3 regions of the Paenibacillus sp. sg306046 genome follow, and region 3 is predicted to be linked to each of the others. Evidence: riboswitches for the same ligand, from Rfam matches in the RefSeq annotation. Region 3 holds a riboswitch; each other region holds the start of a gene.
What was found. Region 3 has a riboswitch for cyclic di-AMP ahead of AC6ROY_RS15385 (C40 family peptidase). Riboswitches for the same ligand answer to the same signal wherever they lie in the genome.

Region 1: it holds a riboswitch for cyclic di-AMP, as region 3 does, so the genes downstream of both, AC6ROY_RS12130 (CAP domain-containing protein) here and AC6ROY_RS15385 (C40 family peptidase) in region 3, are expected to answer to the same signal.
Region 2: it holds a riboswitch for cyclic di-AMP, as region 3 does, so the genes downstream of both, AC6ROY_RS02470 (C40 family peptidase) here and AC6ROY_RS15385 (C40 family peptidase) in region 3, are expected to answer to the same signal.

The regions. Positions count from the first base shown of each region.
Region 1 covers NZ_JCAMRT010000010.1:25,746-36,210, reverse strand. Annotated here, with positions in the region: gene AC6ROY_RS12160 (MFS transporter) at 1-597, opposite strand, end outside; partial or broken gene AC6ROY_RS12155 (ABC transporter permease) at 902-1,213, opposite strand; partial or broken gene AC6ROY_RS12150 (IS200/IS605 family transposase) at 1,604-1,720, shown strand; gene AC6ROY_RS12145 (zinc ribbon domain-containing protein) at 1,862-2,008, shown strand; gene AC6ROY_RS12140 (non-ribosomal peptide synthetase family protein) at 2,286-6,014, opposite strand; gene AC6ROY_RS12135 (methyl-accepting chemotaxis protein) at 6,034-7,788, opposite strand; cyclic di-AMP (ydaO/yuaA leader) riboswitch at 8,265-8,399, shown strand; gene AC6ROY_RS12130 (CAP domain-containing protein) at 8,408-9,364, shown strand; gene AC6ROY_RS12125 (antibiotic biosynthesis monooxygenase) at 9,494-9,829, opposite strand; gene AC6ROY_RS12120 (NAD(P)/FAD-dependent oxidoreductase) at 10,070-10,465, opposite strand, start outside.
Region 2 covers NZ_JCAMRT010000002.1:100,410-110,874, reverse strand. Annotated here, with positions in the region: gene AC6ROY_RS02500 (GAF domain-containing protein) at 1-1,535, shown strand, start outside; gene AC6ROY_RS02495 (nitroreductase family protein) at 1,663-2,229, opposite strand; gene AC6ROY_RS02490 (FecCD family ABC transporter permease) at 2,257-2,709, opposite strand; gene AC6ROY_RS02485 (helix-turn-helix domain-containing protein) at 2,674-3,156, shown strand; gene AC6ROY_RS02480 (ABC transporter substrate-binding protein) at 3,128-3,772, shown strand; gene AC6ROY_RS02475 (glycoside hydrolase family 88/105 protein) at 3,872-4,912, opposite strand; gene AC6ROY_RS02470 (C40 family peptidase) at 5,244-6,128, opposite strand; cyclic di-AMP (ydaO/yuaA leader) riboswitch at 6,129-6,270, opposite strand; gene rpmG (50S ribosomal protein L33) at 6,480-6,629, opposite strand; gene AC6ROY_RS02460 (GTP-binding protein) at 6,626-7,840, opposite strand; gene AC6ROY_RS02455 (response regulator) at 8,029-9,657, opposite strand; gene AC6ROY_RS02450 (cache domain-containing sensor histidine kinase) at 9,654-10,465, opposite strand, start outside.
Region 3 covers NZ_JCAMRT010000014.1:22,216-32,680, forward strand. Annotated here, with positions in the region: gene AC6ROY_RS15360 (M1 family metallopeptidase) at 14-2,236, shown strand; gene AC6ROY_RS15365 (hypothetical protein) at 2,247-3,056, shown strand; gene AC6ROY_RS15370 (YceI family protein) at 3,212-3,937, opposite strand; gene AC6ROY_RS15375 (M56 family metallopeptidase) at 3,994-4,845, opposite strand; gene AC6ROY_RS15380 (BlaI/MecI/CopY family transcriptional regulator) at 4,849-5,265, opposite strand; cyclic di-AMP (ydaO/yuaA leader) riboswitch at 5,579-5,714, shown strand; gene AC6ROY_RS15385 (C40 family peptidase) at 5,718-6,191, shown strand; gene AC6ROY_RS15390 (cryptochrome/photolyase family protein) at 6,349-7,725, shown strand; gene AC6ROY_RS15395 (diguanylate cyclase domain-containing protein) at 7,833-9,374, opposite strand; gene AC6ROY_RS15400 (response regulator) at 9,623-9,982, opposite strand; gene AC6ROY_RS15405 (response regulator transcription factor) at 10,203-10,465, shown strand, end outside.

The sequences.
Region 1 (10,465 bases), on a different contig from region 3:
GATCGGGCTGGAGGAGGAGGCGTCCAGCGGAATTTTCGGCACAAGCGCGATGATGCCGAGCAGCGTAATGACACCCATCACGGCGACGGCCGCAAAGGATGCGCGCCAGCCCATCTGCTGGCCGATCCACGTGCCGAACGGAACTCCAATGACATTGGCGATCGTCAGCCCGGCCATCATCACGGACACAGCCGCAGCCCGGCGGTTCGGAGCGACGAGATTGGCGGCGATGACCGATCCTACGCCAAAAAACGTGCCGTGCGCCAGCGAAGTAAATAACCGCGACGCCATCAGCACCATATAGCTCGGCGCGATAACCGCAACCAGATTGCCGATAATAAACAGCACCATCAGAATGCACAGCAGCAGCTTCTGCGGCATTCGGGAGGTCGCCAGCGCCAGCACCGGCGCGCCGATCGCCACCCCCAGCGCATAGCCTGTAATAAGCTGTCCCGCTTGCGGAATACTTACCTGCAGGTCCTGTGCGACATTGGGCAATAGCCCCATGATCACAAACTCTGTCATCCCGATGGCAAACGCCCCGGCGGTCAATGACAGCAGTGCAATTGGAAATTTGTCTTTCTTCGCCACCGGCATCGCTTGTCCGTTTGCCGCTGCATTCGGTGCCGCTGTCCGCGTGGCTTGCTGTTGCATGCTCATAACTTGTGCGCCTTCTCTCTAGGTATGCAATCTCCGCTCCAATGCCGGAAGCTCGTATCAAGCAACCGACACTGTACGTTAGAATAGCACACGCGGCAAAAAACAGGCAACTGCCAAGAGCGGCAAATGTTGAGCAACCGCTTACGTCTCCGGTAAATGAAAGCGGCTCCCCTGACGGCAAGCCGTTCCATTCGCGCGAGATCATTTTTTCCTGCAAGACAACCGCTTGCCTGCGTCGCAGCTATCTCCACTGACCGGTTGAGCTGACCACGCCGAAGCGGGACAACGTTTTGCGGCCAAGCCAGCCGAACAGCCGGTCCGTGCAGAAGCCCATCATCCCGAGGCAAACTAACCCGACCCCTTCATTGGACGCAATCATCTCCGCCCCGATAATCGCCATATACGAAGTTCCCATCGCGAGCCGAATGCCGGTAATCATATACGGCACCGTCGCCGGGACGATCACATGACGCAAAATTTGCCATTCATTAGCCCCCATGCTGCGCGCTGATCGTATTTTATCCTCCTCAACCGCCATCATGCCTGTACAAGTTGGACAGCTATTCTTTTCGAGCCAATTCGCGCCTTCCTGTAATTGATTTCTCCAATTACTTCAATGTACCCCAATTGTTTTCGTTCATTCGCCTCCTCCAGCTTCCGGTCGGACGATGCAAAAAACTCCCGCTCCTCTTCGCATACAACATGAGGGAATCAGGAGTCTTCAGATGTCCTATCGGCTAAACATTACAAACAGTCAGCAGAATTTGCCCCGGCCTTCAGGAGTGAAGTGAATCGGCTCAGGACAAAGTGTCTTCCGGTTCTTAGTCGTCCTGCTTTTTTATTAAATTCTCGTTGCAGTTGCTACATTAACTGGTACAATCAGCTCATGAGACAAGTGCCAACAGATTCTCTGTCTGAGAACAATGACTGCTTCCACCCACCATTCAAGCACTTAAGTTGTTTGCTTAGTCTCTGGCCGCGTTCCTGTTTCGTTCGTACAGCCGGCAACGTGTCGTCCAAAGCCATCAAACGCTACGTTGAACCGAAAGCACGGGGGTGACAATCTGCAAACCGTAACCGTTCAAATCCGCATATTTCCGAGTGATACCTCCGTGTTGATTCAAATGGGCCATGAATACGTGAAGACGGTCAACGCGCTAACGGAACAAGCAGAAGGGGCTGGCGCATTCCCTAAGCTAACATCCGAAAGACGACAAGAACAAATCGTAAACACGCCAAGAACCGAACGTACCAATGCTTCTGCGGTTTTAAGGCCCACCGTGACCGAGTTGGAGCCATGAATATCCTGCATCAACCTGTGGTCGATGGTAACAGTCGATCAGCCTAGATAGCTAGAGGCTCTGATCTAGGACGGGCTATTGGTCTAGCCTCTGACTTGGCAGTTGCACAAAACAGAAATGGTCTGCGTGCGTGAACTAGCCAAGAATCCTACGGGTTCAACCGTGTGGAGGATCAATTCACTGTTCATTTAATGAACGATGAAGTGTTACACCGATTATATATCCGATAATACCTACAAATCATTCATGAATTATAGCTGCATAAGCACAGAGCTTTGTCCGGACAGCCCGAAATCAGGCCATCCGGACAAAGCTCTTGGCAAGCTACGCCAGCACTGAGGCTTGTACACGCTGCTGCGGTACCGGGAAGTAGCCGATATACACAGCGTACGCAATCATTTTCTGAATAAAGGCAAGATCGGACGCTGCGCAAGGCAAGCTGTCGCTGCCCAGGAATAAGGACGTCCGCTCGCTGCCGTACACATAAGGGGAATCCTTGGCCCCGTCGCCTTCCAGCTGAGCCATCGCAAGCCCGAGCGCTTCGGCGTTATGCTGATTGCTCTTGTCCAGCAGCCATGCCGTATAGTCGTCAAATGGCAGCGTTTCGACGTTATAGCCGCATTTATTCACATAGTCGATCAAATCCGCATAGAGCAGCGGCTTCGGATTGCAAATATGGAAAATATGGCCGATCGCCTCAGGACGGAGCGCCAGCTCGACAATCGAGCTGCTGGCGTAGTCAATTGGCGTGAAATCGACGTACCAGTCGGCCTCCGGAGCCTTGCCGAGCAGCAGCATCGCTTTGATCATCCGGTAAAACGCGTTGCTGTCGATATTGGTCTGGAATTTACCGGTCACGGAATGGCAGGTCAGATTCGCCGGGCGATAAATACTGACAGCCAGTCCTCTTGCCGCTGCGGCTAACACAAGCTTCTCGGCTTCCAGCTTGCTGTTCGTGTATACATTGTCGACTTGCAGTTCATCCGGGTATGCATCCCGGCTTTCCACCGTTTCCCATTGACCGGACAAAGCCAGCTCCTCCGGAATGCCGATGGTCGAGATGTGGTGGAATCTGACGCCTGGCTTGGATTCGGCAAGCTCCAGCAGATGCAGCGTGCCTCTCACATTGGTTTGTTCGAATTGGCTCGCGCTGCCGAAATGCCTGACATCTGCCGCCGCATGGATGACAGCATCCGTCTCGCGCTGCAGCCGCTCCCAGTCGGCCTGTGCCAATGCAAGCTGCGGAGCCTCCAGATCGCCTTCCAGCACCTGCACCCGCTCATTCATTAACTCCAGCAAGCTGTCGCCGAAATACGCCTTCATCACGTTTTGCAGCCTTGTACCGGAGGACAGCCCTGGCTGCTTGCGGACCAGCACAATGACGCGTGCGCGGCTTTTTTTCAGCAGCTCGTACAGCAGATGCGCGCCCAGATAACCGGAAGCTCCCGTCAGCAGCACGCAATTAGGCTCTGCACCGGCGGCGTAATCGGCGCTTGTCCCCGGTATGCCTGGATATTCCTCAAGCATTTTCAGGAATTTGTCGCTCGTCTGCTCCGACGCAACCGGCTTGTCCTGGGCAAGCTGCTCAAGCTGTTCGAGCTGCTCCATCCGGGCAGCCAGCTGCTCCATCGTTTTTTCGTGAAACAAGTCCTGGATGGTCAGCTGGCGGCAATCGGGCTTCAGCAGCACCAGCACTTGCAGCAAATCCAGCGAATCCCCGCCAATCTGGAAAAAGTCGTCCGTAATATGCAGCTGCTTGCGGTTCAGGATGCGCTCCCAGGCTGCCGCAACCCGCTTCTGGGCGGCCGTATGCGGCTGCAATTCGGCGACAAACGGCGTCAGCTCTTCGCCCGACACAAGCTCGTAGGAAGCCAGCGTTTTACGCGCAACCTTGCCTGTCGGAGAAAGCGGCATCGCATCGAGCTGGGTCAGCCATTTCGGCACATAGTAGGCCGGCAGCTTCTCATGCAAAAACGTGCGGATCACGGCCCCGGACAGCAGCTCGCCGTCCTTGGACGTATAGTAGCCGACTAACGCCTGCTGACCGTTCTGCTCCTTGACCGCAATGACCGCCGTATCCTGCACATTCGGAAATTTGGACATTACATCTTCGATGGCGCCGATTTCAATACGGTGACCGCGAATTTTCACCTGCGAGTCGCGACGCGTCACGTATTCAATCGTGCCGTCTTCGAGCAGCTTCACAATATCTCCCGATTTATACACCAGCTTGCCCGGCTCGAAGGGACTCGGAATAAACGCCGAAGCCGTGCGCTCCGGCTGCCCGAGATATCCCTTGGCCAGCCCGACGCTGGCGATCAACAGCTCTCCGGGCACGTTCACCGGGCAAAGCTGCAGCTCGCGGTTCACGATGTAGACCTTGTAGTTGCCGTTCGGCTTTCCGATCGGGATATGGGTGCTTTTTTCCGGGAACGGCTTGGCGACGCGATGAAACGTCGTCCCGACCGTGCATTCCGTCGGCCCGTACAAGTTGTAGATGTCCGTGCGGTACTCGGATTTGTGCTGGAACGTCCGCACTTGCTCGCCATACAGCGCTTCGCCTGCAATCATGACGCTGCGCAGCCCGCTCAGCTTGCGGAAGCCTTCCTCCGACAGCCGAACGGCCATCTGATTGAAAAACACGGTAGGCACAGCCGGAATGACAGTCGCCTGCACCTGTTCGACGGCCAAGGCGAAGGCTTCGACCGAAACGCGCTCTTCGGCTGACAGCAGGTACAGATGCGCTCCGCAAAACAGCGCGCTTACGACTTCCCAGACGGAAGCGTCGAAGCTGAAGGAAGCAAACTGAGTCAACACGTCGCGCTCCGTTATTGCGAACTGATCGACGATAAATGCTCCCAGGTTGACCACTCCGTCATGCGCGAGCATCGTGCCCTTCGGGTTGCCCGTTGAGCCGGACGTGTAGATCACGTACGCCAGATCCTCAGGCTGCACCTCCACCTCCGGGTTATGCGCCGGATAGCCGCTCAGCTCGGTATCCGTGTCCACCGACAGGATGCGGATTTCCGTATCCGGGTTATCCGTAAGCGAGCGGGCCCGATCCAGGTACGCCGCTTTGGTCAGCATGTAGGCGATTTTCGTATCCTCCACAATATAGCGAATGCGGTCCTCCGGATATTCAGGGTCAAGCGGCACGTAGGCCCCTCCGGCTTTCATCACCCCAAGCAGGCATACAATCGTGTCCAGACTGCGCTCCATAAAGATGGTGACGAAATCGCCCTTGCGCAGCCCGCTGGCCAGCAGTCGATGCGCGATCCGGTTAGCTCGTTCATTCAACGCCCGGTACGTGTATAATTCCGCAGCGGCCGAAATGGCGGGACGTTCGGGAAATTCGCCCGCGGCCTGCTCAAACATCCGGTGAAACGTCATGCCCTGCGGGGAGTTGAAGGCCGTATCATTCAATTCGGCATACATGGCCTGTTCGCCGATTGACAAAATATCCATATTTCCAATGCTCAGCGTTTCATCCTGCAGGACAGCTGTAGCCAGCTTGAAAAAAGATTCGCTAAACCGCTGAATTCTTTTTTCTTGCAATAAAGAAGCATCGTACTCCAAGCGCAGCGCAAGCTCGCCGTCACCGCCGGTCAGCTCCCAGCCGAGCAGCTGGTTTCTTGCATCCGCCACCTTGCGGTTCAGGCTGAGGAAGGTTTCAGGTCTCCCGGCCCCCGCATTGGCAGACGGCTCCAGCAATTGTCGGCGTATAAGCTGCTTCACGTCACGGAAGGTTCGGGCTTCCTCCAATGAAACCTGCAGAGTTATCGCCGCATATTTATTCGTAGCTGTGCCGATTACAAACTCATGCTCTCCCGAATACCGGTAAAGTAATGAGATATAAGCGGTTAGTAAGACAAGTAATTGATCCTCTTCGGTCATGGCCTGATCGGACCACGTATCCACGAAGTCGGAAGGAAGCTTGATTTCGCTGTGAGCATACGTATAGGTTCTGAGGGAGCGATCAACATCCAAAGGAATCTGAAGCAGCGCCAGTTCTAGTTCTTCCCTGTTATCCGATTGTTTTGTCTCTAGGATCATATTACACCGATCTCACCTTTCAGAGTTTCTTCACTTTAAATTGCTTAATCAGCTCATGCAGTTCTTCAGCGGACGAAGACAGCACGTTGGAAGACTCGACGATCGTTTGCAGATGGTGCTTTTGCTCATCAATAGAGTGCGTAATTTCATTAGCGTTCGAAGCTGTTTTGCTTACGGCTACATTCAGCTCGTCCGCAGTCGCCGAAATTTCTTCAGCACCTGCCGAAATTTCCTGCGCAGCGCTGGAGACGTCCTGAATTTGCAGCGATACCTTTCTCGTGGAGGTCAAAATTTCGGAGAACAGCCTGCCCGTTTCTTCAGCCATAACCATGCCCTTCCCCACAACCTCTGTGCCATGGCTCATGGATTGCGCAACCTGATGAATTTCGGATTGCACCTCCTTGATCAACGCTGAAATCTGATCGGCGGACTGATGGGATTGCTCGGCCAGCTTGCGCACTTCGCCGGCAACGACTGAAAATCCGCGGCCATGCTCGCCGACGCGCGAAGCTTCAATGGCGGCATTCAAGGCAAGCATATTCGTTTGATTGGCAATACCGGTAATCAGACCGAGAATGTTGCCGATTTCTTGCGAGCGGCGATCCAGCAGGCCGACGGTTGCCGAAGTGTCCTTTACAAACTGGTCGATCACTTTCATTTGCTCAGCCATGTCTTGCACCGCCATATCTCCTTGCGACGATTTGCGCTCCACGTCGTTTGCTTCGTCGGCTACGCCAGAGGAGCTGTGGGCAATCGTCTGGATAACGCCGGAAATTTCGGAAATGGCCCGTGAGCTTTCCGTGCTGGAGCTTTCCTGGTGTTTGATGTTGTCGGCTATCATTTTGATATGCTCATTGATCGCTTCGGCATGCTGATTGTTTTCTTCCATCGTGGAGTAGAGGCTCTTCGCCGAATCGGCCACCTGGACAGACAGCTCCTGAACCTTCACAATGGTATTGTTCATCTTGCGGGTCATGATGTTAAACTTATCGTTGATAATCCCGAGGTCATCGCGCCCTGTCTTGATCTCCACGTCAAGATTGCCCGCACTCACCTGCTCGATTCCCCGAATCAGCTCCTTGATCGGCGAGAGCGTGCGTTTGACAATGTAGAACTGCACAAGCAGGATCAGCACAAGCGAACCGGCCAAAATCAACAACCCGTATGTAAGAAGCGTCTTGAGTCCATTTGGAACGGCAGAAGCATCCGCATCAACGGCAAAATAAGCAAAGATACGGCCACTGCTGTCCTTCAAAGGATAAGCAATCGTGACCCAGGTGCCGAGCGTGTCGTCATATACGGTGGAAAATTCGGAATTTTGCGAGGCCAGCATTTTGGTCACCGTATCAACGACGACCTGCGGCTGCTCGTACATATCGCCAATCCCCAAATTCCCCTCCTTCAACGGCTGCACCAGATGCGTCGGCACCGCCGTGATGGAGGTTTTGTTCCCGTCCTTCAGCTCCGTGCCGAAAATATAGGCTTGGGCAATCGTCGGATTGTACTTGCTCGCCGAATCCATCAAATCGCGCAGCTCGGCCTGCACAGGGCCGTCATAGCTTTTTTCCTGCATGGCTTTCTGTACCTTGCCAATGTCAATTTGCTTGAACCAGGCTGCGGTAACCGTTTCGATCTGGTTGTGAAGCTGCTTGATCAGTATCGACTTCTGAATAAAGTAGCTGGAGATAATCAGAAGCGCCCCAATCAGGACAATGTTGATCGATGAAAGCAGCAGATTTTTTGCATAAAACGACATACCGGTTTTCTTGTCCATGTTGATGCGGTTCCTCCAATATAAAATAGATTTTAAAGGGATCTAACGTGTTGCGAGTATCCTCCCCCTTTGCGGCCAAAACAAATGTCGCTGCACCGCCGTCAGTTTACATAATTCGACAAAGTTCAGGACATTTTTTCCATTATACCATAATTTACTTCGATGTCTTCACCAATAAATGGGACACGCGGTTTCCACATCTGGAAGCCCCCGGATAAATCGCAATCCGTCAGGGACAATCGTCCCCCTGAAGCTCGGAAATCCTCAACGAAAAAAACCGAAATTTCCGCGTTTTGACGCGGAGTTTCGGCTTTTTTAGGTCTAAAAACGTATAGGCGCAGTCCTGCTTTTCTCAATTTTGAACGTATTGTAAATTTTAACATGGAAACTTTTACGGGATGCTTCGCCTTGTGGATCATGTTACTATGAGGCAACCGCAACGAACGGCTCGCTTGGGCCAGTTCGGGCGGACAAAACTAAACGAAAGGCCGAAGCTTCTGTAAGAAGCGCGGGGAACCCACGATTCAGGGGTGAAGCCGCATCTGCGGCCGGGTGATTGCTCTTTGACCCGAACCCGTCAGCTAACCTCGCAGGCCAACATAAGGAGAGGATGGATGTAATGCGTTTCAAAAAAACCGTTTTGACAGGTGCGCTCGCCATTAGTGTCGTTGCTGGAGCAGGCTCTGCCTTTGCAGCGCCGACGACTGCTCCGATCGGACAGGATCTCATCGCGAACCGTCTTCAGCAAACGTACGGATTGTCGCTGAACGAGCTGCTTCAACACGTTCAAGGCGCTAACCTTCGCATAGTATGCCCGCAATTGCAAGGCAATTATCCGGGCCTGCAAGACTTGTATGGCGGCGGCTTCTTCGGGGGCTATACGCCTGCTCCGGTGACGCCGGGCTCTGACGCTGGAACGCCGGACAACGGCTCCGTTCCGGGCTCTGACGCCGGAACGCCGGACAGCGGCTCCGTTCCAGGCTCTGACGCTGGAACGCCGGACAACGGCTCCGTTCCAGGCTCTGACGCTGGAACGCCGGACAGCGGCTCCGTTCCGGGCTCTGACGCCGGAACGCCGGACAGCGGCTCTATTCCGGGCTCTGACGCCGGAACGCCGACGCCAGACACGGGAACGGCTCCGGGAACGCCGGCAGGAGGCACAGAAGCGCCGGCAGCGCCAAGCGCGCCGTCCGGTACAGACACGGCCTCTGCTTACGCTGAGCAAGTGGTGACAATCGTGAACGCCGAGCGGGCCAAAGCCGGCTTGTCGCCGCTGACGAGCGACCCGGCGCTTGCCAATATGGCGCTGGATAAAGCGAAGGATATGTACAGCCGCAATTATTTCGATCATACGTCGCCGACTTACGGCTCTCCATTTGATATGATGAAAACTTATGGCATTAACTATTCATACGCCGGCGAAAATATCGCCAAAGGACAACGTGATCCGCAAGAGGTTATGACTGCCTGGATGAACAGTGCAGGCCATCGGCAAAATATAATGAGCCCGAACTATACGAAAATCGGCGTTGCTTACTACAATGGCGTTTGGGTGCAGGAGTTTATTGCGAATTAAAGAAACGAAATCGGTTGATGCCTTAGTCTCATGAGCAAGCTCTAACACCCCTTTCCTCCGAACGAGTCGGAAGCCATGACGGCTTCCCCGTTCTGGAGTAAGGGGTGTTTGGCTATCTGTAACTTTTCGCTAAGCTTCGGAACCGGCAGCTTGACCGACGCGCGCTGCTTTCAATTCATACATATTAACAGTGGTGCTAATGACAAAGTCCGGAGGCGTGCGATCCTTCTGGTTGCGATGCCCCTCGATATGCTCCGGGCTTCGTTCCCAGTTTTTCCACGCTTCCTCCGATTCCCAGCGAATCATGACCAAAACCTCATCCATATCCTTGCTGCGTTTATTTACCATGACGCTAATATCGAGCAGGCCGGGCATCTTGTCCATCGCACCCGGCCGACTGAATCGCTCGATGATTGTATCGGCATGTCCCGGCTTCGCTTGAATCGTTCTCGTCTGAATCAGCATGCTAGAAGTCTCCTTTGCCTGGCTGGTATACTTGCATCCGTGTTTTCGCGGTTGCTTTTCTTGCGATAATCGAATTCTTCAGCTCCGCTGAAAACTTATACATTCGATTATCTTAAAATATACCTGCCGCAAGCAAAAAGCTGAATGGATTATCCGGCGGCGGCATAGACGATTTGACCGGCTGCCCTCCAGACACGGCTCCCTGCGAGATCAGCCACGAACGTCCGCGCTCCGTTTTCGTTAAGCGAAATCGTCCTCCGTCAGCTCCAAATTAATGGCGGCAGCCGCTCTGCTGCCCGCTGCGGCGGCAAGGATCAGCTGAGAAGGCATCACGTAAGCGGCATCCCCTGCGGCGTACAAGCCCGGAACCGTGCTTTTGCCCCACTCATCGGCGGCAATCCCGCCCAGCTTGTTCACTTCATACTGCAGCGACGCTTCAAAGGACGCATGCGGAAGCCATTCAGGAGCAACAAACCCGCCCGTTCGCTCAATGCGGGTCCCGTCAGCGAATTCCACCTGCCGCAATTTCCCTGCTTCGCCGATAAACGCGGCCACTTCCTGCTCGGTCACCTCGATCCGTCTCGCTTGCAGCAGCAGCTTCTGTTCCTCGCTCAGCACCGCCTGCCCGTTCGTGCA
Region 2 (10,465 bases), on a different contig from region 3:
ACGGCTTTATCGTGTCCAACGGCAACATTTCCGGCCACTTCTCCGACAACGATCTGGTTATGTCCAATACGCTGATGCGGCTGATCAGTAACTCGCTGGAAAACAGCTGTCACCTGGCGCAGCTGCAAGCCTCCAATACCAAGCTTGATCAAAAAAACTTCAATCTGTTCGCCATCAATCAAAGCACCAAGGTGCTGCTGTCGGAAATGTCGCTGGACAACCTGTACGCCATCGCCACCGATGTATTCAGCGAAGTGACGGCCAGTCAGGTAACCTCGTTTGGCATTGTCGACCCGCTAACCGGCAAATTAAAGATTACCGGCTTCCGGGACGTGTTATCCTACAACCGTTACTACGGCGAATTCGAGCTGCGGTCGAGCCAGTATACGGGGCCGGTTGTGCTGCACACCGGGCAGGACCGCGACCGGCTGACTGACTTGTTTGCCGATCCGCAGCAGCTAAACGAGCTTCAGGCGGAATACGTCATCCTGATTGTCCAGCAGCGCCTTGTAGGCATGGTGACGCTCAGCAAGCCTGTCAATGACGAACGAAGCTACGACGAAGCGACCTTCGAGCTGATCGAGTCGCTCGCCAATTCCAGCCTGATTGCCTTATCCAACGCTAATCTGTTCGCCGAAGCGAATCTGCAGCGCAACCGCGCCGAAAGCAAGCTCCGCCTGCTGATGCAGTTAAACCGGCTGGTCGGCAATGTGAACGAATCGGACAACCCGGAGGAGCTGTGTTACTTCACGCTCAAGACGCTGCGCCTCGCCTTTGGCGTCCGGAAGGCGCTGATCTGTCTGCGCGAGGGCGAGGTGTACCGGGTAGCCGAGCACATCGGCTTCACGCCCTCTGCCGAGCCATTCGCCAGCTCAGGCGCTGCTCTGAAGGGACAAGCCGTGCTGCGGCTTGACGAGCTGTCGCCTTCGCTGCTGGACGGGCAGCTGCTGTGCGACTATACGAGCCGCGGAGCCGACCGTTACCTGCCTGCGTTCGCTGCGGATTGGCTGACCGCCGATGCGTCCAATTGCTGTGTCATCGCTCCGCTGCGGGTGGCGAACGAACGCGTTCGCCGGGAAAATCCGCATCCGCTTGGCTTGCTGCTTATTTTGGAAACCGATAACAGTCTCCAGGAGGAAGACACGCTGCTGCTCGATACGGTCGCCAAAAATATTTCCCCCATTCTGCATCAGATGCTGGCTGCCCGTGCCGTCCAGCAGTCGCACAAGCGCGACGACCGGCAGGCGCTGCTCGGCGCGCTCAAGCAGCGGATCGCCGATTGGGAGGCGCTCGGACTGGATTACTACTTGTACTATAAGCCCTATCGGCTGCATCCGTTTGCCCCGGACAGCTGGCTGGAGCAGGAGCAGGACGAGCTGAGCGCGCAAACGATTGACGCCAGCGGCCGGGAGCCGGAGCTGTACGCCTTCGACGGGCATTTGTTTGCCATCACCTATGCCCCCGCGCTGGACGGCCGCTGGCAGGAAATTGCCGGCAAGCGCGAGCTGGATCAGGTGCAGGCTTTTGCCTATTAAGCCTACTAAAAAACCAGCCCTGTCCGCGTTCAGCGAACAAGGGCTGGTTTCAAGTTTTACGTTTTAAATCCTGCGTTTTGCGTTCTACGTTTTTTCGTTCTACGCTTTTCGTCCCACATTCCGCCAACTACGCGTCAATCACGGTCAGCTTTTCCTCCGCAGCCGTACGCAGGCGCGGGGCCGGGACCACATCGGGATAGCCGATATGCAGCACGCCGATCACCTTTTCGCCAGGTCCGATGCCGACCGCCTCCCGAAAGGCCGGAGCGTGGATATACGTGTTCGTTTTCCAGACGACGCCAAGCCCCCGCTCACAGGCAGCCAGCTGAAAGCATTGAATCCAGCTGCACACGGCGCCGAAATCCTCTTCCCGCTGCTTCTGCCGGGGGTCCTCCTGCATCGTCACGATGAGATGGACCGGAATAAGCTGAAAATCGCGCAGCCGCTGCTCGGCGTACTTGTCCTTTTCTTCCGCCGACATCGCCCCGATCACAGCGCTGGCGAGCCGGTCGCGCCCCGCCCCGACATATTGCACAAACCTCCACGGCTCGCGCAACCCGTGATTCGGAGCCCAGTTGGCGATGTTCAGCAGTTCCAGCAGCAGCTCCTGCGGCACAGGGTCTCCTTTAAACTGCCGAATCGTTCGCCGCTCCTGAATAAGCCGGGCCATCGCCGGCAGTTGAGCTGTTTCCATAGCGCCTCCTCCTTCATCCGTTCTGCTTTAATCATTACGTCGCTTGTACAGCAAATACAACATATATGGAGCGCCGATGACGGCAATCATGATGCCGCACGGAATTTCCGCCGGCGCAAACAACGTGCGGTCGAGCAGGTCAGCCAGCATAACCAGCAACCCGCCTATCAAGGCGGCAGCCGGCAGCAAGCGCTTCGATGAAGCACCGGCCATGTAACGGGACAAATGCGGAGCCATCAGGCCAACAAATCCGACGGTGCCCGCCATCGCCACGGAAGCGCCGGCCAGCCCGACGCTGATCAAAAGCAGCAGCAGACGGACGCGCTCCAGCCGGGTTCCAAGTCCGACCGCAATCGCGTCGCCGAGCCGGATCACCTCAAGCTGTCTCGCCAGCAGCATGCATACCGGGAACAGCACAGCCAGCCACGGCAGCAGCGGCCATACATGCTCCCAGCTCCGGCCGTACACGCTGCCGCTCATCCGAAGCTTCAGCTGCCCTCCGGCTCCGACTGGTCCGGACAGCTCGCTGCCCTGCATCAGACGTACCAGCAGGAGCCAGTCGGTTCATTGGCGTTAAACGCCCATTTCCAGCAGCTTGTTCATCAGCTCATGAACCAGACCGAGCCTGCGGACGACAGCCAGAACGCCGGGATCGAACGTTCTCTGGACTACATCCACCTGCATTACGCCCGGAAAATCAGACTGGACATCTTGGCTGACCTGGCAGGGTTCAGCAATACCGGCTATTCCCGGGAATTTAAAAAAATACTTGGCGTATCGCCCGTTGAATATGTGAACCGTTACCGACTGCGCCAGGTCCAGCATATGCTGGCAAGCCAGGCTTATTCAGTCAAAGAAGTGGCGGCAGCGAATCGCCAGCCCGCAGGAGCAGCAGAATTTGCTGGCCGAAGCGATCACCAAGCTTGAGCAAGCCCGACCGGACCTGATTTTGTGCGATGAGCGGCACCATGGCTTTGAAGAGCAGCTGAGCCGGATCGCTCCCGTCTTTTTGATTCCTTCCCAGACGATGAACTGGCGGCTTGTCCACCAGAGGCTGGCCGAAGCTGTCGGCCGGGAACGGAAAGCGGAGCTGCACTTCCGCAGTCTGGACAACAGGCTCAGGCGCGCGCGAACGCTGCTGCAGCGCAGCTTCGGCAGCGAGACGGTCACCGTGATGCGGGTCGTCAACCGGCTGATCCGGATTCAAGGCTTGCGCAACCATCCGTTAAATGAATTGCTGTGCGAGCAGCTCGGGCTGCGGCCCGGCTATTATGTGCATCCGAGTTTGATGAATTTGGAGTTTTCGCCTGACCAATACCAGGACCTTGGAACCGATTATCTGTTTATTTTTGAGCCGGAAGCCGGAACGCCAAATGCTTCGGTATGGCGGCAGCTGCAAACAACGCCCGAATGGCACGCCAGCCTCGCGGTTTCCCGCAGCCGGACCCGGTTTACCTCCAACTGGGCGATGCTCAGCTGGTCCCCGCAGGGCAGAGCGCAGATCGTAAATGAGCTTCTCGCCTTGAGCGCCGTCGCCCGCTAAAGCAAGCACGGGCGGCGTGTTTGTCAGGCCGGTGCTATCGCCTTTCCTCAATGTAAAAAACACATGCTCCGGCACTGGCTCCGAAGCATGTGTTTTAGGTTAGCGGCCGAGCTGCTCGGCCAGCAGCATCAGCACAAGACCTTGCCCGTACAACGTCGGGTACTGCGCGATTTCCTGATAAGCCTCCACGGTCTCCATCACCGGCGTCCCGCCGGATACGCCGGTTACCTCTCCCGAGGGCAGCGCCTTCGTCAGCACCGCCGACAGCGCCCGATCAGCCGCCTCCAGACATCCCGGGTCCAGCATATTCAGCTTGACCGCCTTCAGGATGCCGCAGGCGATGCCTGCGCTGCCGGACGTTTCCGGGTAAAAGTCGGCCCGGTCCATCACCGTCGCCCACAGCCCATCCGCCTGCTGGAAGCGAATCAGCCCCTGCATCAGCCTTGTGTAGCGTGCTGTCACCGCAGCGGGAATCGGGGCAAGCTCCCCGACCATCATCGGCGTCGCAACCGCAATCCAGGCGTTGGCGCGCGTCCATCTTGCTCCGGACATAAAATGGCGCTCGCTGCAGTTCCAGCCGTGAAACAGCACCCCGGTGTCCGGGTCCTGCAGCAGCTCCAGGTGCAGCTCCAGCTGGCGCAGCGCCTCGGCGATATAAGTCGGGTCTCCCGTCAGCCGTCCCATCCGGGCCATAAACAGCCCCGCCATAAATACCGTATCGGCCCACACCTGCTCCGGAAAGCTCACGTCCTCCGTCACCGTGTGCTCCCATGCGCCCTCCCTTGTCCGTGGCGCCTCATGGATCATCCAATCCGCCACCCGCCTAGCCGTCTGCAGCAGCACAGGGTCCCCTGTATGACGGTACAGCTCAGGGAAAATGGCAAACGGCGCCATCGAGTTGATCACCTTGTTTGCTTCCGCCTGCTGCAAATGGTCCGTGGTCCATCGAATCAGCGTGTCCAGAATGTGCGGCTCCCCAAGCTGCTCGTAATAAGCCAGCATCGCAATGACGCCAACCCCCGGTACCCAATCCCAATGATGAATATCAAGTCCCCAGTTCCCCCGGTGATCGGCCAGCATATACGCGTACACCCGTTCGGCGGTTTGCCGCCATTGTTCATGCTCTGCGAGCTTGACCATTGCGTCGTCCTCCCTGGTTCAAAGGCTACACTATATGTATGAGCGGCGACGCGTTCAGATGAGTCGCAAATATACAACAACTTTTCCCACTCCTGTCATACGTTCAATGGCCTGTTCCTTGCGCCCGGTCGTTTTCGTTGCCCTCTGCTGCTTGTCCATTGCCAGTTGTCGCTTCGTTTAAGCAAGCTGCCAGCCGGGTAAACCTAAAATAAACCCGCCATCAGGCGGGTTCAGGCAGTCCTCCGGCTGCGAAAGCCGGGGACGGTGTATGTTTGTTCGAAAAGCAATCGTCATCCATTTCAAAAGGCCAGGCCGGACAATGTTCAGGGGGTCAGGCGCCGGCTGCAACCCGCTTGGCTCCCACATACCGTTTGCCCCAATAGCCGCCCGTCAAGCTGGCGAAGGAAACGCCCGCCGAGGACACGGAGGAAATAAACTGGCCGTTCCCTGCATAAATGCCGACGTGAAACACTTTGTTTTTTTCAGCGAAAAAGACCAGATCGCCTTCCTGCAGGTCCGTCACCGTTTGATCAAGATCCGCATACATGTCGGCAGAGGTACGGGGCAGCGAAACGCCCTTCTGTTGAAAAATGTAGCCGACAAATCCCGAGCAATCGAAGCCATTCAGCGTTTGTCCGCCATACACGTAAGGGGTGCCCACATATTGCGCAGCCGTTTGAATAAGCGACGGCGCCGGAGGGGCAGCCGCAGCCGGGGCTGGATTGGCTGACTTATACCAGGCTGGCGCATGGTAGTTGCCGTCTTCATTAATGATGGCGATCCGGTTGCTCGCATCCCACTGAACACGGTAGCCGAACGTTTCCGACACAAACCGCAGCGGCAGAAACACGCGCCCCTGCTCAAATCGGGCCGGCGTATCCATGGCTACCGGTTTGCCGTTGACGATCGCTTGCTTGTCTCCCGTTTGCAGCTGGATGGTTTGCTTGTCGCTCGTCAGCGTCACCTTGACCCGATCGGCCTCCTTGCTCCACTCCAGCTTGTAGCCGAGGTTTTCGACCAGCAGGCGCAGCGGAATTTGCAGCGTATTGGCCGTGTCAATAAACGGCTGCGCATCCGGAAAGTTAACCAGACTGTCATTGACCTGCACCTTGACTTCCGTTGAAGCGGCATGCGCCGACGTAGCGGCATAGCCGGAGACGAGCCCGGCAGCCGTCAGTGCGCATGAGAAAACAAGCGTTTTGTAAAAACGGTTCAAACGTATTCCTCCTGTAGCCTTCGAGGTTAGTTGACGGATTCGGAAGAGGTCGCTCCCTAGCTCGCTGGCGCAAGCATTCACCCCAAGTAAATCATCCCCCGTACCAGCCCTTCTGCTGAGCTGGATTCGGCCGTTTAATGTTGCTTGCTGTGCGGCAGCAAGGTTTGGACACAGAAATAAGCTCGATATGCAGCAGGCACATTGCCGCAGGCTCCCATTCAAGATCAGGAATTCCCACGCTTTCCCGCTTGCATACAGGGCTTATTCATGCAAGTCCCATTATAGAGGCCCGTACGGTAAAGTTCAACTAACCTGCGACCTATCCTGCAGGGCCCCCTTGTGCCGACAACCCTATCTCGTCTCGCGGTGCAAGGTCACACGTTTGAGGCGAGGGCAATACTTTTTAAGCTCCATCCGGCCTGGATGTGTTTTTTTGTTCTTGCTCGTCGTATAATTGCGGTCGCCCGTCTCGGTGCAAGCCAACGTCACAACAACTCTCATCTTGCATTCACCTCCCCCAGCTCCGCAACGGCTCCTGGGAACGGGTCTGCAAACCGGCTCCAAGGCTGCCCCAGCTCTTCGTCCGTCAGCAGCGCCGCATCCAGCGTTGCGGTAATCGCTTCTCGATCCATGCCGATCCCGATCAGCACCAGCTTGTTGATCCGATCCCCATATACCGGATGCCACGACTTCGCCAGCTCGGGGTCCTCCTGCAGCAGGCTCACCCGTTCCGCCTCCGGCAGCGCCGCAACCCAGTAGCCCGCCGGGCCAAATTGAATCGACGGTCCGGCCTGACTGAGGCTTTGTCCCATCTCGTTGCGGCTGGCGAGCCATGCCATCCCTTTGGCCCGGACGACCTCGGCGGGCCATTCCACCATCCAGCCCATCAGGCGCTGCGGATGAAACGGCTTGACCCGCTCGTAGACAAAGGAGGTGATCCCGTATTCCTCCGTTTCCGGCGTATGCTCCGGCTTCTCCAGCTCCTGCATCCAACCGGCCGATGCGCTCACGGCTTCAAAATCAAACAGCCCGGTGTTTAAAATGTCCGACGGCTGCACAACGCCCTGCTCAGCCCGGATCAGACGGGCGCGAGGCTGCAGCTTGCGCAGCACCGCCTCCAGCTCATCCAGCTCGTCCGCATCGACCTTGTCGCATTTATTCAGAATCAGGACGTCGCAAAATTCGATCTGATCAATCAGCAAGTCCACCACATCTCGCGTATCGTCCTCGCCGACCGCCTCGCCGCGCTCCAGCAGCGTTTCGCCGGAGGCATAGTCATGCCAGAACCGATACGCATCGACGACGGTCACCATCGTATCAAGCCGGCAATATTGGGACAGGTCAATGCCGCTCTCCTCATTCACATACGTAAAGGTTTGCGCAACCGGCAACGGCTCGCCAACTCCGGTCGATTCGATCAGCACATAATCAAAGCGGTCGGCTTTGGCCAGTCGCTCGACCTCGCGCAGCAAGTCCTCCCGCAGCGTACAGCAAATACAGCCGTTGGACATCTCGACAAGCGTTTCACTGGTGCGGGACAAGCCCCCTCCGTCGCGAATCAGCCCGGCATCTATATTCACCTCGCTCAAATCATTCACGATTACCGCTACCTTCAACCCGTCGCGGTTATGTAGCACGTGATTGAGAATTGTCGTCTTGCCCGCTCCCAGATAGCCGCTCAGCACCGTCACCGGAATTTGCTTTGTTGTCATCCTGTTGCTCAGCTCCAATTTGTAATTTTTACGAATAAATGTATTGTACAAACAAACGCCGGCTCTGTCAACCGGCAGGGGAAAAATCGGTATCGAGCGGTCGCGCTCCTTGCTACAAGCAAAAAGGCAGCCCTCAGGCTGCCCGCATACTCGATCCTCATTCGGTCTATACGTCACACCTGCATCGGCTAGACGCGGAAAAAATCGGACGGACTTTTGCCCGTCACCATCTTGAACACTTGGCTGAAATACGCGGCATTGCTAAAGCCGACCATCTCGCCGACCTCATACACCATATGCTGGCCGGACTGCAAATAAGCAATCGCCTTCTGGATGCGGAATTGATTGAGATAATGGACAAAGTTTTGTCCGGTCACCCGCTTGAACAGCTGGCTCAAATATTTCGGATGCACGTACAGCTCCTTGGCCAACGCTGCAAAGCTGATCTCTTCGTTGTAGTGCAGCTCCACATGCTGCTTCACATTGTCCACCAGCCGGTTGCCCTTGCGGCCCGACTGCTCCTGCTGCACGATCAGCAGCCATTCGCCTACCAGCTCGTTCATCCAGCGGACGAGGTCCTTGAGCGTGTACCACTGTTGAATTTCCCGCAAAAACTGCGACATGGTGCGCGGCGGAGCCTGCTGCGCCAGCCCGTCATGCCAGGCGAGCATCATGGAGCTGAAGAGGCCGACGCAGATCGTCTGGATATCGGCCAATGAGCCGCTAACCTCCGCCTCCAGCCGCGCGTGAATTTGCGCCCACTGTGCCTTGGCCTGATCGAGTGCTTTGCCGGACAAAGCTTCGTTCCATTCCTTGAGCAGCGGGGCATACTGGTCAAAGGTTGTATCCAGCCGCTCCAGCTCGCGGTACGGGTATACTTGGCCGGAGCCCTGGTATTCCGCCGCCTCCAGCGCCTTCCGGCTCTCCAGGTAGGAGTCGATCAGCTCATGCAGGCCATGCTTCACAGAGCCGATGCCGGCGAGCGCTTCAATTTTGAGCAGCGTGCTGATTTTCTCCGTCGCCAGCCGTCCGAGCTGCTCGCAGAACCGCGACAGCTTCTCCTCGCCGCCTGTTCCTCCCTCGGCGGACAACAGCAGCAGGACAAACACATTGTCGGAATAATCAATCACCCCGCCATGTACCGTCCCACCGCTCAGCTCCGCCTCCAGCAGCTCCCGAATCACATTGTCCGCCCCGAATCGCAGCAGCTGCCAATCCCGCTCCTCCAGCCGCGTCAGAAACGCCGGTCTTGCGATCCGCACGCTGACCGCCGCCGCCCGGCGCGGACGAGGCAGGCCGAGATACGCAAGCCGCTCGTCGTGAATCTCATGCGCCAAAAAGCGGGTCGTCAACAGCTCATGGAAAAACTTCTCGCGCAAATACGGCAGCAGCCTACCGATTTCCTGACGGTAATGCTCGTCCAGCCGCCGCTTCTGCTCTGCATGATCCAGCTCCTGCAGCAGTTCGGCAACCACGGACTCGATTTCGGATACGCTGGCCGGCTTGAGCAGAAAATGGTTGACGCCCCAGCGCATTGCCTGCCGCGCATTTTCGAATTCCTCGAAGCCGCTCAGGATCACAATCGGCAGCTCCAGGCTCTCCTGGCGAAGCGCCTCGACCAGCTCGATTCCGTTCATCTCAGGCATATAGACATCCGTCATAACCAGATCCGGCTTCAATTCCCGGTAGCGGGCCAGCGCCTCCAAGCCATTCGTCGCTGTGGCCGCAACCGTCAGCCCGAGCTTCGACCAGCCGATATGCTGGGACAAAGCCTGCAAAATATGCGCCTCATCGTCCACAAGCAAAATCGTTCTCATCCGTTTTCACCGTCCAGCCAACATTTTAGTTGCTCCTCCGTTTCGATCAGCGGCAGCCGCACGGTCACCTCGACGCCGCCCTCCTCGCGGTTTGCAAGCTGCAAGCCGTAAGCAGGTCCGCAGTACAGCCCGATGCGCTGATGCACATTGCGAATGCCGATACCGGTCGTCTGCTCCAGCTCCCAGCCCGGCGGCAGCCCGCGGCCGTTGTCGGTCAGACGCAGCTCCAGAAATCGCGTCTGGCCCTCCGTCTGCCGCTCCCGGATTTGAATGCCGAGCTGCAGCACTTGATCCGATTGCTCCGGCTTGCCGTGCATGACGGCATTTTCGATCAGCGGCTGCAAAATAATTTTCGGAATAAAGCAGCTGCGCACCTGAGGCTCGACCTGCTCGGTGCACAGGATTGAAAACGGCAGCCGCTCCTGCTGAATGCCGATATAGCAGCGGGCATGCTCCAGCTCGTCGCGCACGCGGATAAACAGCTTGCCTCCGCTTAGTCCGATCCGCAGCAGCTTGCCGAGCTGTGTAATCATCCGGCTAATGTCATGCGCCTGGTAATCCATCGCCCGCCAGTGAATCATGTCAAGCGTGTTGTACAGGAAATGCGGCTTGATCTGCGCTTCCAGCAGGCTCGTCTGCGCCTCGCGCTTCAGCTTGCTTTCCTTCTGCACGCTGTCCATCAGCTCCTTCAGCCTGGACACCATATGGTTGAAGCTGAAGGAAAGCTGCACGTATTCCTCTGTATACGAAGCGATCGCCTTCGCCTGAAAGTCGCCGCGCTCGACCCGCTTCATCTCCATCATCAGCC
Region 3 (10,465 bases):
GGGGTGAATATGGATGAGAAAACGACTCGGCAATCGACTCGCGATATGGGGCTGCCTGACAGCCCTTGCCTGCAGCACCGCCCTGATCCCGGCTTGGCTCGGTGCAGAGCCGCCGGGAGCGATCCCCGAGGAAGGCTGGCAGCTGCCCTTCCTGGCCGCCGGAGCGGAACTCGCTTCCCGGCAAGCTGACGGCACGGAGCTGCCGATTCCCAAGCCGGTACGCAGCGCAGGCGGACACGCTGTCGTCGCAGCCCCGGCCTGGCCGGACTCCAGAGGACCGGCCGACGGCTCCTCCACAGGCCTGTTTCTGCCGCAGACGGCCTCCGGCGAAGCGCGTCCGGCCAGCGCCAGAGCCAAAGCCACGGAGCCGGCGGCTCCTCCGCCCGCTCCGCCGAGCCTGCCCGCCAAGCCCAGTGAAAAGCCTGCGCCTCGGCCGCTGTCCAATCGGATCGTGGAATACCATCTGAACGCCGAATACGACGCAGAGGGCAAGCTGATCAAAGGCACCTCCTCAATCTCGTGGAAAAATCCGGGCCATGCAGCGGTTGAGGAGCTGTATTTCCACCTGTACCCGAATGCCTTCGAATCGAAGTCCTCCACGTTCATGCAGGAGTCCGGCGGCAAGCTGCGCGGTGATGCCAGCCATGACCGTAATTACGGCAGCATGCAGCTAACCTCGATCCAGCTGCTGGACGGACATGAATCCGAGCTGGTCGGCCAGCTTGAATTCGTTCAGCCGGATGACGGCAACAAGCATGACCGCACACTCGTTCGGCTGCCGCTTCCTCGGGCCGTCGCGCCGGGCGAGGAGGTGACGCTGCAAATGACCTACACGGTGCAGCTTCCGCAAGTATTTGCCCGTATGGGCTATGCGGGGAATTTCGTTATGGCCGGGCAGTGGTTTCCCAAAATTGCCGTCTACGAGCCCCCGGGCACCCGCGGCAATGCAAATGGCGGCTGGAATTTGCACCAGTACCATGGCAACTCGGAGTTTTACGCCGACTTCGGCATCTTCGATGTCAGGCTGAAGGTTCCTTCCGCTTATACGGTTGCCGCTACCGGCTTTCCGACCAAGCCTGTCGCAGATGACGGACAAACGAAAACGTATACGTTTTACGCCGATGACGTGCATGATTTCGCTTGGGCCGCGTCCCCGGACTTCATTTATGCCGAGGAGCCGTATGCGACCAAGCAGCTGCCAGGCGTGCGGATCAAGCTGTATCTGGACCCTAAGCATGAGCATCTGAAGGCCCGGTATATGACGGCGGCCAAGAAGGCGCTTGCCCGGTATTCGGAATGGTACGGAAGCTATCCGTACTCCACCTTGTCCATCGTCGTTCCGCCTGCGGACGGCAACGGCGCGGGCGGCATGGAATATCAGACGCTTGTCACTGCCTGGGGCGCGACGGAGGACAACCCGAGTCTGGAGCTGGAGCGAGTCGTTGTGCATGAGATCGGACACCAGTTTTTTTACGGCATGGTCGCCAGCAATGAGTTCGAGGAAGCCTGGCTGGACGAAGGATTCACCTCCTACGCCGAGGATCGGCTGATGGAGAAGGAATACGGCGTGCGCTCCAATCGGCTGATTGAAGCGAGTTATATGACGAATCCGGCTTCCCTGAAGCTCAACGCCTGGCAATACGGCGGTCACGATCAGTATGCGGAAAATGTGTACACCCGCGCCAAGCTTGTGCTCAAATCGCTGGAAGCCCAGGTCGGCAGCGAGACGATGCACAAAATTATGCGCGCCTATTTCCAGCGCTGGAAATTCAAGCATCCCGGCACAGCTGATTTTCAGAAGGTGGTCGAGGAAGTCACGGGGGCGAGCTGGCAGGAATTTTTCGATCAATATGTAACCGGCGGCTTGATGACCGACTTCGAGCTGGCCGGCATTCAGATCAGGGAGGTTGAGGAAAACGGGCAGCGGCTGTATGACAATCACGTCAAGCTGCGCAGACTCGGCGGCACGGTGCAAACCGTCCCGGTCCGCTTCCACTTTGCCGATGGCACACAGCTGGACAAAACGTGGAATGGCACGGAAAGCGAGGTTCTCCTGACCCTGCGGCACACCGCTCCGCTTGACTGGGCCGCCATCGACCCGCAGTATACATTAGTGCTGGAAAATAAACGGATCAACAGCTTTATGAAAACGAAGGTGGACACCCGGCTGTCTGTCCGCTTGAATCTAGGCGTCGTCAAAACTCTGGAGACCTTGTTCGGCTGGGTCGTATGGTGAGGTGATCATCGTGTGGAATCGAATCAAGCTGGGCTGGAGCCTCGCCTGCGGGCAGCCCTTCGCTGTATTTACACTGTTCGCCTACCACTTGCTGTGGGGAGTAGCGCTTTACAAGCTGGTGCAGTCGGTGCTGCTCCCGCTGCTGCACCGCTACCCGAGCGAGCTGTCGCAGGAAGCTGTTCAGCTTTTCTGGATCGAAGGCCAGTTCCAGCTGATGAAAACGGATGTATTGCAGCCGCTGCTCTGGTGGGGCGCGGCGCTATTCGCTCTGCGCGCCCTGCTTCACCCCCTGCTGAATGCCGGCGTCTATTATTCTCTCCATCATACGCAGATGAATGCCGGCTACCGGTTTGTCGAGGGCATCCGCCGCCTTACGCTGCCCTTTCTCGGCTATTATATGATGCAGCTCGTGCTGACGCTCGCGCCGCTCATCTGGCTGGCTCCCCGTTTATGGGCGCAGCTGTCCAAGCAGCCGTCCTATGCAGAGCTGGGCCAGGCGCTGCTTCCGGCGCTCGCAGCGTATGCGCTGTATGCGTTTGGCGTCCAGCTGTTTTTCATGCATTTGCAGATTGGACGCACAAGCGGACGGTCCTTGCTGTTCAGCGCCTTGTTTGCGCTTCGCCACCTGCCCGCAATTGCGGCTGCGGCCTCGTTCATCCTGATCGTGACCGCGGTCGCTACCGCCGCTGTAACGGCAGCCGCTTTTCTGTGGGCCGGCTTCCTCGCGCTGGCGGGCATTCAGGCGTACAGATTGGCCCAAATGTTGTTCAAGCTGTGGTTGATCGGCACGCAATATGCGCTATGGACCGAGAAGGCGTAGCATGCTGAACTGAACTTGATGAAAGAAGCAGTATGCCACCGGCAACAAAAAGACGCCCGATCCCGCTTGCAAGCCGGGAAAGGGCGTCTTCTCTATTTTAACGGGGTTAACTTTAAGGCGCCGGTTAACCCCGGAATTGGTTATGACAAGCAGCCTTAAGCTTTCTCCATGACGAGGCGCAGCTGGACCTCCAGTTCATTTTGCGTAGCGAGCGTGACGGTGTGCGGATTTTTCAAGCCGAAATCGTCAAAGGTAACCTTGGTGCTGCCCTGCAGCTTCAGCTGCCCCTGGTCATACATTGCCTCGCTTGTAAACACAACGTCTTTTGTTTTGTCCTTCACCTTCAAGGTGCCTTTCAGCTCTACCGGCACCTTCGTGCCTTCTTTCCACTCCTTAGGCAATTCTCCGAACGAAGCTACAGTAAAGCTGGCTTCCGGGTATTTTTCCGTATCCAGGAAATCCGACGCGCGGACATGATTGTCACGCTGTCCGTTGCCGGAGCTGAGCTTGGCCACTTCGATTTTCCCTTCGGCCTTGGATTGGGCCGGCGAGTTCGTGTCGAGCTGCCAGGAGCCTTGCACCGGCGTCACGACAAAGTTAACCGTTTCCTTCGAGGTCGTAACCGAGAAGTATACTTCAGAGGTCGGAATTACCTTCCAATTGCCGTTAATGGCGTTTGCCTGAAGCGTCGGGGTCGACGCTGCTCCGGCTCCCGCCGCTCCTGTCGTACCTGTTGATCCTGTCGATGCTGCCGCCGGTGCGGAAGACATGACATCTTTGACCTCGATGTGGTTGCCTGCGTAGTAATCATAGGCCCAGTAACCGCCTCCCGCCAAAAGTACTACAGCTGCTGCCGCAATTGCCAATTTTTTTGTATTCATCCTGAACTCCTCCTCGAATTCGCACTACACAGTGTAGTGTCAATTTATAAAAAAAATTAAAGCAGCGATAGAAAAAATACGCCCGATTTTATCAGCACGACCGGCAATGAAATCATCATCAGCTTCACGGGCCATGTCTGTGAGGCGGATGCCTCCGGGTCTACAATATTATTGATTCTGTAATGAATGGAAGTATCGGCAAACGACACGTACGCAAATTGTACGTCAAGCGGCCGTTTCTTTTTTTTCAGCAGCTTGAGCAACGCGCTTCCGATATTGGCTGCTGTGCCAGTAGCTGTCATCGCCTCATGATCGGCCACGAGCTCGCGAGCGATTTTATACTGGCTGCTGCACCAGTTCAAAATCGGGATATACCACATGACCTGACTGACTATGTGAAGGGAGAATGTCTTCAACGGATCGCGATGACGGCGGTGAGAACGTTCGTGGTAATACACGGCTTCCAGCTCGTCCGAATCCAGCAGCTCCAGCAGACCGGTTGAAAACACAATTCGCGGCTTCAGCAATCCCAGCGTGAGCGCAATCGGCTCCGCAGCGGAAATCACGACCAGCGAATGGCTGTCCTCCGGAAAGCGTGCCCGAAGCTCGGCCGTTAGCGGCCCGTGCTGCCGCTCCTCGATCCACTGCAGCGCGCGGCGGAAAGCTTGAGCCTGGTTGCCGACCAGCCAGAGACTGACAAGCAGCGTGTACAGCACCATAGCGCTCAGGATCGGTCTGATCGAATCGAAGCCCATTGCGCTGAGAAGCTGGCTGCACAGTATGAAGATGTTAAACTCGAGCGACCAGCCCAACGCCTTGTGAGCCGCGTACAGCCCCATCTGCGTCCATACCAGCAGTGCAACGAGCATCGGTATTGCAAACAGAATTTTGGAGCGGTTTTTCCACATGACCTATCGTTCCTTTTTCAGCGCTTTTACTTTCTGCTCCAGCTTCTCGATCATCGCAGGGTCCGCTTCTTCCAGCGCATCCAGCATATGATTGACGACAAGCGGGCCAAAGTCCTCCAGCAGCCCATGTGTAATTTCTTTCGACTGCTTCTCCAGAAAGTGCTCCTTCGAATCGAGCGGCTCGTATACCGACGAACGACCCTCCGGCTTCTTGCTCAGCAGTCCCTTGTCAACCAGCCGGTTCATAACCGTCATGACGGTATTGAAGCTCAGCGGTTCGTCCAGGCGTCCAAGCCGTTGCTGCACTTCCTTGATCGACAATCCCGGCTGTGCCCACAAAATGTCCAGCACCTTAGCCTCGAGCGGACCGAAAAACCGGTTGAGACCTTTCTCGTAGAACTTGAAGTTTTGAATTCTCATGGCTCCCGCACCTCACACTACAAATTGTAGTTTGTGTGCGGAGGAAAGTCAAATCCTACTATTTCCTACCGGTTATTCCTACCGGCAAGCTGTATCGCTCCCCGGTCCCGCGCCTGTTTCGATGAATTTGGACAAAACCTGCCAGCGCCCCTTATTCCAATTTTTTCAAATTAGGAACCAGCAATCCGCTCCGCGGCGACATCCAGCTTTACCCGCCAAGGTTTCACTTTAATCGAGATAAATGTGACAATTTCGTGACAAAGAAGGAGTTCGTCGCTTAAACTCGAATACTTGTACTTCAGCACAGCCAAACAAGAAAATATTGCCGAATTTCTGTCTTAGAAAACGGGGGAACCATTTCTGGGTGAATTGATCTCGCATAAGAGTGATCATAGGGAACCTTCAACCGAACCCTTCAGCTAACCTCGTAGGCACCGGAAGGGGAAAATTCTTTGAAGAAGCTGGTCGGTTTTGTTTGCTCTACCGTTTTATTTTTCAGTATCTCGCTAGGCAGCGCAGCTGCTGAAACCCCACTAAGCGCAGCGGTTAACGAAGGCTTGGGCACCCCGTACAAAGCGGCGGGCACTACGCTGAACGGCTTCGACTGCTCCGGCTACACGGCGTGGGTGTTTGACAAGCTCGGCCTTGATCTGCCGCACTCCTCCAAGGCGCAAGCCCAGGAAGGCTCCAAGGTTGAGAAAAGCGACCTGCGCGCAGGCGATCTCGTATTTTTCAACACCGACGGCAAAGGAATTTCCCATGTTGGCGTATATGTAGGGGATGGAAAGTTTTACCATTCCGCCAGTGATGACGGCGTTGTCATTACGAAGCTCTCCGACAAATATTACGCCAAGCGTTATGTCACTGCACGGCGCGTCCTCACAGAGGACATGTTTAATCAAGTGATGTCTGACACACAGAAGTAACCTGCTGCTCGTTCAACTTTTAAGCCATTGAAAAACCTCGGCCTGCTCCGCTGATTTCGTTCGTTTTCCGAATGGGATTCGCCGGTCCGCAGCCGGGGTTTTTCTTTGTACAGCCTGCGATGCGGGCGCCATACAGCCAGGGAAAGGACTCGCTGCCATGATCTTATTCATCCACCGCAAGGATCTCCGCATCCATGACCTGCCCGCGCTGGACGCCATCCGCGCTTCCCGCCTGCCGAGCTTGCATCTGCTTATTCTCGACCCGTTTCTGCTCCGCAACGGTCGGGAGGCCGAGCATAGCGGTCGGAACTTTCTCGCCCATGCCGGACGCCTGCAGCGCCTCTACGCCGAGCACGGCGCACAGCTTCATCTGCTTTACGGCGAGCCGCAGGCGGTGCTCAGCCGTGTGCTGGCGGCACATCCGATCCGCGAGGTTGTCCTCCACGGCGACTACACCCCGTACGCCCGGGCCCGCGACCGTCTACTGCGGCAAGCTGCCGAGCTGCACGGTGTTCCGGTAACGGCCTATGACGAAGCTTCGCTCGCCGATCTGCGCGACTTCGTACAATGGACGGGGCGCGAGGAGCCCTACAAGGTGTTCACCCCGTTTTATCGGCGCTGGAGTACCTATGTGAGCGAACGCTTCCGGCCCTCCTCCCCGCACACGATCCGGGAGCTGCGCACCGCCGCACTCGCCGAAGACGTTGCAGCCGACTTCCGGCTGCCTCCTGAGCTGGAGCCTTTGATCAACGCAGGCGATCCTTGGCTGGCCGGCGGGCAGCTCGAACCGCAGCAGGCGCTGGAGCCGTTCCTGGAAGAAAAGCTGGCCGGCTACGCGGACGGGCGGGACCGGTTTGCGCGTGCAGACACAAGCCGGATCAGCCGCCATCTGAACGTCGGCTCGCTATCCATCCGCGACGTATACGAACAGCTGCTGCAAGCTCCGCTGGGCATAGAGCCTTGGCTGCGGCAGCTTGCCTGGCGCGACTTTTACCTGTACCAGTCGCGGCTGGACCCGGACTTCTTCCGTTATGAGCAGGTGTTCGACCTGTCGCCGCTCAGCGAGACGCATCTTCAAGCCTGGGCGGAGGCGCGCACCGGCATTCCGATTATTGATGCGGCGATGACCGAGCTGAACGAAACAGGCTGGATGCCCAATCGGCTCCGCATGATTACCGCGATGTTTCTGACGAAAAACCTGGGCTGTCCGTTCCCGCTGGGCGAACGGTATTTTCGCCGCAAGCTCAGCGATTACGACCATGTACTGAACCGGGGCGGCTGGCTGTGGTGCGCCTCGCTGGGCTTCGATGCAGCTCCGTATTTCCGGGTGATGAACCCGGTCACGCAATCGCAAACGCATGACCCGTCCGGCGCGTACATTCGCCGCTGGCTGCCCCGGCTGGCCGGGCTGACTGACGCCGACATTCATCGGCCGCTTCCGGAAGCGATCGTCGATCTGAAGCGGTCGCGCGCGCAGGCCATTGACACCTACAAGCATATTCTCGGGTCCCGCTCCGCTCCGAAGCCGGAGTAAGACCTTGCAAGCCTGAGCGGGCGGTCTGCAAGCAAGCCGATTCATTCCGTCATCGGAGGCGTTATCGGATGCGTTATCGGAGCAGCGCAAAAAGACGGCCGGAGGGATTATCCCGCCGCCGTCGTCCGCAGCGTCTCGTTGTAGACGCTGGCCGTGTTTTTCCCGCTGCGCTTCGCCTCGTACAACGCCAGATCCGCACACTTGTACAGCCCTTCCGCATCAAGAGCCTGATCCGGCGCAAGCGCTATGCCGATGGAAGCGGTCGTGTAGAAATCCTGATCCGTCCCCTTCATCCGAATCGGACGCTCCAGCTCGCGGAGAATTTGCCGGGCGACGGATAAAGCCGCCAATTCATCGGCGGCGGCATGCAGCACGACCGCAAACTCGTCGCCGCCAAGGCGAGCCTTCACATCCGCCGTCTGCTGCACGACCGAGCGGATGCGGCTGCCAACCTCCCACAGAAAGCGGTCGCCCGCATCATGTCCGAACGTATCGTTGATATGCTTGAAATGATCCAGATCAATCAGCAGCAGCGCCAGCCTGGAGCCTTTTCGCTGGCACTTGCGGATGCCGAGCTGGAGCGCATTTTCGAACATCGGACGGTTGGACAAGCCCGTCAGCACATCATGGGAAGCCAAATACAGCGGCTTCGCCACCAGCCTTGAAATAAAATAGGAAATCGCCAGCGATACGCAAATGGTCGCCAGAAATTGCAGCAGGAAAATTTCATTGTTATGCTCCAGGATTTCCCGAAGCTCCGTCTCATCGTAGACAATCTCAATCACTCGCTGATCCGTAAACTTGACCTGATCGCCCCCCGTACGCACCTGATAGGGCACATACCGGTAATGCAGCGGAACTCCGTCCTGCTCCCTCCGCACTTGCTGAATCTGCCGTTCAGCCAGCGACCGCTCGAAATAAATGAGGTTGTCGGCCGCCACCCGCTGCGATTTGCCGTCCGCGCCTATTTTGCCGAACGACTTGCCCGTCGTTGTGTACACCGTCACCCGGCTGACGAATGGATAAGCTTCCTCCAACTGATCACTGATTTTCAGAAAATCAAACTGTTGCAACACAGGATGCTGCTCCACGTACACGCCGAGCTCCAGCAAATACTTGTGATCGGGCGTCGGCATATAGCTGTATTTGCGCAGCTTGCCTGTGTTGGTTTCCTGGTCAATGCCTTCAGCCACGAACCTGCTGCCGTTCAGTCTGTCGCGGAGCAAGGAAGCAAATACGCCCAGCGAGCCATCCTGCTTGCGGAAGCTTAATCCGATATCCGGAGGAAAGCTGCTGTACACGACGGTCTGGGTTTGATCCAGCACATACACGTCCATCCCCTGAAAGGTTTGCTTGAGGGCCGCATAGTCCCACTTGCTCACATCGGGCTGCTCCGCGTATTGATTCAGCAGCAGCTCCGAGTACGCCTGCATCTGGTTGTCCAGGCTTTGTCCCAGCAGCGCAAACGCCTTGTCCGCGTCGGTGATCGCAGTGACGATCATATCTTCAACCAATTGCGTTTTCCCCATATAGCTTTCGGTCAGATGATCCTGCCAGCGCTCCCGGTTAACAAGCGATATCGTAAGCGTCAGCAGTATGCTGAACACCCCCATCAAAATCATCAGCTTCAATCTAAAGCCGGCCTGCATGGTGCTCCTCCTCTAAGCTGCCCTAGCCTCCAGACTCCCGCCGGGAGCCTGCGACGCTGCCACATGCGGCAAAATTAATGCAATGAATTAGGACCGTAGACCCATCCTGATACGTTTATCGGCCGGAAGGCTTCGTTTATTTAGGCGCTGCCGCTGCTAACCAGCAACCCCTGCGCCGGCAGGCAACACTTCCGGATAAAAAAAGAAGGCCTCTCCGCTTGCCGTCTGACAAGTGAATGGGACCTTTCTTAACCAAGCAATCGCTTCAGCGTGCTGACCACACGTTCCTTCTGGACCGGCTTGACCAGAAAATCTTTGGCCCCCAGCCGAATTGCCTCAATCACCATGTTCTGCTGTCCCATGGCCGAGCACATCAACACCTTGGCATCGCGGTCCTGTCTCATGATATTACGCAGCGCCTCTACCCCATCCATCTCCGGCATCGTAATGTCCAGGGTGACGAAGTCCGGCTTGAGCTGCGAATATTTCTGCAAGGCGACCAATCCGTTCTCCGCCTCGCCTACGATTTCATGTCCGAGATCCCGCAGCATCCCGCCAATAATCGCCCGCATAAACGCGGCATCATCTACAACTAGTACTTTAGCCATATCCAGCCCCCTCCCCTCTCTGCCCGAATAGGCTGCATAGACAATCGCAAACTTCCAGAACTATGATATACTTAAAAGTATAACGTACTTGTATCAAGAACGGTTTCAAATTGAGATCAATTACTTTAAAGGATGCTTGAACTTCATCCTGATTTCGCCTCCCGATTCCCGCTCCGGGTCTCTCAAGAGGCCTGCACGCCAGGGAAAGGAGTTAATCGCCGTGAAGCACCATAAAATCCTCATTGTCGAGGAGGACCCGGCAGCCCGAACTATTTTGCTCACTTATTTGACGGAAAGCGGCTTCGAGGTTCACCCCTTGTCCGGTGCCGATGATGCTCACGAGCAATTCGACCTAGTCGAGCCTGATCTGGTTCTATTGAGTATAGTCCCGCCGCTGAGCGACGGGCTGGCATTATGCGAGCAGCTCCGGACGTATTCCAACGTCCCGATCGTGCTGCTGAGCGAACAGCAGGAGTCGGCGGA